2 regions of the Thalassotalea sp. PLHSN55 genome follow, and region 2 is predicted to be linked to the other one. Evidence: predicted binding sites of a transcription regulator. Region 2 holds the regulator's gene; the other holds the start of a gene.
The links. Region 2 encodes sigma-54, which starts transcription at its own class of promoters, with help from an activator protein. Its sites were predicted from a motif close to GTTGGCACGNNNNTNGNNT; they were not measured.

Region 1: the regulator sigma-54 is predicted to act here: its motif matches at 1,159-1,177, upstream of ACRRSQ_RS07985 (PEP-CTERM sorting domain-containing protein).

Annotation. Positions count from the first base shown of each region.
Region 1 is NZ_JBPDIH010000003.1:516,114-519,327, forward strand. Features, by position in the region: gene yihA (ribosome biogenesis GTP-binding protein YihA/YsxC) at 97-738, shown strand; gene ACRRSQ_RS07985 (PEP-CTERM sorting domain-containing protein) at 1,225-1,929, shown strand; gene ACRRSQ_RS07990 (methyl-accepting chemotaxis protein) at 2,265-3,214, shown strand, end outside.
Region 2 is NZ_JBPDIH010000006.1:141,070-144,283, reverse strand. Features, by position in the region: gene rapZ (RNase adapter RapZ) at 1-240, opposite strand, end outside; gene ptsN (PTS IIA-like nitrogen regulatory protein PtsN) at 245-694, opposite strand; gene hpf (ribosome hibernation promoting factor) at 717-1,004, opposite strand; gene ACRRSQ_RS13175 (RNA polymerase factor sigma-54) at 1,031-2,539, opposite strand; gene lptB (LPS export ABC transporter ATP-binding protein) at 2,628-3,214, opposite strand, start outside.

The DNA.
Region 1 (3,214 bases), on a different contig from region 2:
TCACCAAAAAAGCAGCGTTCAAGCCAACGTAGTAATTCGCATTTCCATCTAACATGCGTATAATATGGCTTTAAAAATTTTTAGTTGGAAAGCACCTTGTCATCACCACAAACCAATTTACGTCAGGCAAAATTTACCATTAGTGCCCCAGACATTCGTCATTTACCTTCCGATGGTGGTGTTGAAGTAGCGTTTGCGGGTCGCTCAAATGCGGGTAAGTCGAGTGCGTTAAATACGCTTACTCACCAAAAAAGTTTGGCAAGAACCAGTAAAACCCCAGGACGCACACAACTGATTAATATTTTTGAAGTCAGCGAAGGTCGTCGTTTAGTCGATTTACCAGGCTATGGCTTTGCCAAAGTACCAATGGCAATGAAAGAAAAGTGGCAAAAAGCCTTAGGTGAATACCTAGAAAAACGTGACAGTTTAAAAGGCTTAGTGGTATTGATGGATATTCGTCATCCGTTAAAAGATCTTGATTTAGACCTTATTCATTGGGCTGCCGATAGCGACTTACCCATCTTAGTTTTATTAACTAAGTCTGATAAGTTGTCACAAGGCAAAGCGAGCACACAAGTATTAAGCGTAAAAAAAGCATTAGCTTCTTTAAACGCTGACTTAAAAGTTCAAGCATTCTCGTCATTAAAGAAAACGGGCTTAGAACAAGCAAACAATATTATTTGTCAGTGGTTCAATGAACATGACTTAACAGATACTGACGCAAACGCTGAAGAATAACCTTTTCAGTCAATCAACATTAGCAAGCCCAAGTGAACATTTTACTTGGGCTTTTTTATTGCCTGAAAATTAGTCCGCAGTAAAAAACAGGCAAAAAAAAAGCCGAAGACAATTTCTTCGGCGGATATAGCTATGGGGAAAGCTAAATATATAAAATAATTACAACAAGCGTTCGTTAAGAGAACAACTGCATTATAGAGCACATACTCTACAAAAGTAAAGTACTTACTCTAATTATTTTACAAATTTGTCAAATAATGTGCACTTACGTCACTTAAATATTAAGTCTTAATTAACGCAACGATCAATTGTCGCCAAAACCCTACCGCAAGTAATTGTATCAATGTCCAAATACTTTACACTTTTATAAATGTACAAATTTGTTAAAACGCAAGTATTTGTAAGTTATGAAATTTTACTTTTGGAATGAAGATTGCTTAGCCATTACTGAAAAATATGTTTGATATCAAATAGAAAGGATAAACAATGAGCAAAGTAACTATAAAATCACTTATCGCAACATTAGTATTAACTGTAAGCTGTAGCGCAAGTGCAGCACTGATCACTCAAGAGTTTAATAATGGCGACTCTTTGGCTGATTGGGGTGTTGATAGAGCGGCACCAACAGGGTTTGAAATCATCAATAATGAATTAGTCATGTCAATTACTGGCCCTGCAGATAGTGATGATTTTAGAAATACACAAGGAATGAAACTTGATATCGGCGAGTCTACTTTCATGTCAGTAGATATGTTTATCGATTCAAGTTGGGCAAACGACGAACGTTACGGCGGCTTTTGGTCAGTCGCGTACGACAGTGCTGATGTAATTAGTGCTTACCCTATTTTAGAGTTTCAAGGGCAAAACAATGGTGTAGTTGCCGCATGGGACAACTCGGGTTGGGCAGAATTTAGCACCTTGTTTAACTTTGATGAATTCAACACCTTCAGCTTTGAAATTAATGATTTAGGCGTTGATTATTCAATTAACGGTGTCAAAGTACATTCAGACACTACAAGCGATATTCAATACTTCGGTGACGTGATTTTAAATGCCAAATATGAAGGTAGTGACTTTACCGTGAAGTATGACAACTTAACGTTTGGTAGCGTTGACGTACCAGAGCCTTCTACCCTTGCTATTTTAGCCTTAGGCCTAGTCGGTTTTGCGTCTCGCAAAGTTAAAAAATAAGCATTAACGCTTAAATAAGCCGACCAAAAGAAGCACTATACTCAAGGTTATAGTGCTTTTTCTTATTATTTTTCGATAAGATAAGCCCTTCCATAGAGTTAACTTTATTAATAAAAATCATTACTTCCGCTAAAACAAGTCTAAATAGCGATAAAACAGTGAAAAATGCCGCTATTTTCAATTTACCTTTCCAGTTTAAAAATACCGTCTATACTAAAATTAGTCGTCTTGACTACTACTGCTATTACGATTAAAAAACGGCATTAAGCACATGTATTTTAGGCACAAGTTGGCACTGGCTTAAAAGATGGAACATGGAATTAGAAGGAATACCTATGAAGCGCCTATTAAGTAGATTTTCGATCATTCAACTTTCTCTGATCAGCTCAGCAATTTTAACCTTATTTATTTTAGTATTACTGGTGCAAAATTTAGGGCAAAAGTGGCAAGAGTCAACCATTCTTGAACAAGATATTGAGTTGATCACCTTATTAGATGCTTTAGAAAAAGTCGCACATAATCACGCGGTAGAGCGTGGTTTAACCGCGGGATTTTTGGGCAGTGGTACCGACGCCGCCCGCACCAAAGTAAATGCCCAAAGAGAAAAAGCCGATCAGTCGATTCAAGCGCTAAAAAGTGCTCAAGCAAGTTTAACCTTTGACAACGACATCATTGATGATCATTTAAGTATTTTATTTACTTATGAACAAAAGAAAGGTGCAATTCGCCAACAAGTCAATCAACAAAATGCGCCAAATGCTTTTCATTTTTACAGCACGCTAAATAAGACTGCGGTTGATCTAGCGGTTATTTTAAAAAACCAAATTAAACACCCGGTATTGTCCAAAGAATTAAGTGCCGCATTTTTATTTGCCCAATATAAAGAACGATTAGGGCAAAATCGCGGCATTATTAACGGCATATTAGCTAAAAAAAGCTTAAGCAATACTGCGCAAAAAGATATCGTGATGTATAACTCAGATATGCAGCTACTCAATAGCTATTTGCATTCTACCTTAGACAGTCAACAAGGTAATGAGCTTACCACCTTGTTGCAATCTAATGATTCAGCAAACATCGCTAAAATCACCAATGTATTGCTTACCAATAGTATGCCCGACTTTTCAGCGTTACCAGAACCTTCCGCTTGGTTTCCTATGGCAACAAAACAAATTGCGGGCATAAAGGGCATGCTCGATAGACAATGGCAAACCATTAAAAGCGACGGCCAACATTTATTAGCACAAGCCAACTTTGAACTAATGTTTACCATAGGGGCGTTTTT
Region 2 (3,214 bases):
AAGCTCAACCGCGTTTGGCAGGTAATCGATAATCTCTGAGACATCGCTGGGTAACTCGGGCAAATTACGCACATCTAAGCTAACCGCAACATTTTCATAGTCGTTAATCACGGTATGGGTTAGGGCGGGTAGCAGGTTAACGGGGATATTATCAACGCAATAATAGCCTAAATCTTCCAAAACCCTTAAGGCAACAGACTTTCCTGACCCTGAACGGCCACTTACTATGATTAACTTCATTTATTTATTGTTGTTGAATAAATTCAAACAATTCCTGGTCGGTGGTGCAGCTTCGAACGCCTTTGCAAATTTGTTTGTCACTAAAGAGTTTTGCTATGCTTTGCAGCGTATTTAAATGTTCTTTGCAGCTTGCTTCAGGCACAAATAAGGCAATAAAAATATCCACTGGACGGTTGTCGACAGCGTCAAAAGCAATGGCTTCCGCAGAGGTGACTACCACGCACACTATTTTTGAACTAGTGGGGAGTCGGCCATGTGGAATGGCAATGCCGCCGCCAATACCTGTGCTGCCCATTCTTTCGCGTACCATCAAACTTTCTAATAATTCTTGTTGCGAAATATCGTCGAGCTGTTCTGCCGCGGTAAGGCATATTTGTTCTAAAATACGTTTTTTACTTGACCCTGAAACTGCACAGTGAGTGCAGTTTAGGGTTAAAATGTCTTGGAACTTCATAATTTTTTATGGCTGGGGTTAATTAGTGCTGGCTAATTTTGCCTTTATATTTAAGGATTTGACGATCTAATTTATCAACTAGTGCGTCGATTGAGGCGTACATATCACTGTTTACAGCTGATGCGTGAACTTCACTGCCATTTAAATGCACCGTTGACTCAGCTTTTTGATTTAATTTTTCGACGGTTAGTACAACGTATACGTTATTGATGTGATCAAAATGACGCTCTAATTTAGCAAATTTTTCGTTTACGTAGTCGCGTAAAGAGTCTGTAATTTCTACATGGTGTCCAGTAAGATTGATTTGCATAGACTTAAATCCTCATAAATTAGTTACTAAAGTAAGCTTTTTCGTTGGTTTGAAGGCGGTATAGACAATGACTCGCGATATTTGGCTATAGTACGCCTTGCGACATTAATACCTTGTTCTGCTAATATTTCCGCCATTTTGCTGTCGCTTAATGGTTTCGATGGGATCTCCGCAGAAATAAGTTTTTTGATTAATGCGCGGATAGCTGTTGATGAACATTCTCCCCCGTTCTCGGTACTAACATGACTTGAAAAGAAGAATTTAAGCTCAAAAATTCCTCTTGGCGTATGCATATACTTTTGTGTGGTAACACGAGAAATGGTTGACTCGTGCATATCTACCGCTTCAGCGATGTCATTTAAAACCATAGGGCGCATGGCTTCTGGGCCATGTTCAAAAAAGCCTTGTTGGCGCTGAACAATACAGTTTGACACTTTTAATAAGGTATCGTTTCGACTTTCTAAACTTTTAATAAACCACTTGGCTTCTTGCAAGTTTGAGCGAATAAATTGGCTGTCGTTTGATGACTTCATAGTGCGTGTCATCGCAGCATATTGTTGATTAATCGAAAGCTTTGGCGCAGTATCTGGGTTTAATTCAACCACCCAGCGACCATTTTTCTTTTCCACTGATACATCGGGTATAACGTATTGGTCATCTTCTTTGATAACACTGTCGCCAGGGCGCGGATCTAAGGTTTGAATTAGGCGAATAACTTCACGTAACTGATCTTCTTTTAAGCGCGTTTTGCGCATAAGTTGACGATAGTCACGGCTACCAAGCAATTCAATATGTTCACTAACGACTATTTTGCTTTCTTTAAGCCACGGCGTGTCATCGTCGAACTGGTTTAATTGAATTAATAAACATTCGGCAATTGAACGCGCACCAACGCCGATAGGGTCAAACATATTGATGCGCTTTATGACCGCTTCAACTTCGTCTAACTCAACGTCTTCGATGCCAACACTTTCTAAAATATCTTCACTAGTAACAGTTAAGTAGCCAGCATCGTCAATTGCATCAATAATCGCGGTTGCTATGGTGAGATCGGTATCGCTAAATGGGGTTAGTTCCATTTGCCAGCGCAGGTGATCTTGAATTGAGTCGGTGGTTTCACCTTGGTAAGTATAGTCTTCAGAAGGTGCGCTGCTTACCCCTGTGTTTGAGGTGCCGGCACTATAGCTTTCATCCCATGTCGTATCGATATTGAGTTCTTCAGGAATATCGCTTTTATCCATAGCTTCTGTGGTGCTAATTTCATCTATGGTTGGCGCAGAATCTTCACTACCATCGGTTGCAGCTGGAGCAGCTTCAGTGGCATTTGCTGAAAACGCCTCTTCTAAGTCGTTACTGCTCTCGTCTTTTGTGGTGGGAGCACTTTCGTCAACTTCTAATAGTGGATTGCTTTCTAAGGCTTCTTGAATTTCTTGTTGTAAATCCAAAGTCGACAATTGCAACAGCTTGATCGCTTGTTGCAATTGCGGGGTCATGGTTAGTTGTTGTCCAATTTTTAGTTGTAGTGTAGGGCGCATCTACGTAATCATTTTCCTGTTGATTTTATTTTTTATCATGAGCTAAGTTAACTACCATGTGTTCAAATAATCTGTCCTATGGATATAACTATAGCGTGAATTGCTCACCAAGGTATACATCTCGTACATGTTGATTAGCGAGAATTTGATCGGCGTCACCCTCAGCTATTAATTCACCATGACTAACTATATACGCGTGTTCACATACATCGAGTGTTTCTCGTACATTGTGATCGGTAATTAAAATGCCGATCCCTCGATGTTTTAATTGTAAAATAATTTTCTTAATATCGCCGACTGAAATCGGGTCGACACCTGCAAACGGTTCATCTAGCAAGATAAATTTAGGATCTGCCGCTAGTGCTCGTGCAATTTCAACACGACGTCGTTCACCGCCAGATAAGCTCATACCGGTATTGTCTTTGATATGACAAATGTTGAATTCTTCTAATAAGTGCTCAAGTTTTTCTTCTTTTTCAACCGCGGAAAGATCTTTTCGCGTTTGCAGTATCGCCATAATATTATCGTAAACCGATAATTTGCGAAAAATTGATGCTTCTTGTGGTAAGTAGCCAATGCCTTTGCGTGCACGTTCGTGCATAGGCAGTAAAGTTAAGTTTTCATCATCTAAAGTAATGCTGCCACTGTCGTTTGGCACTAAACCAACAATCATGT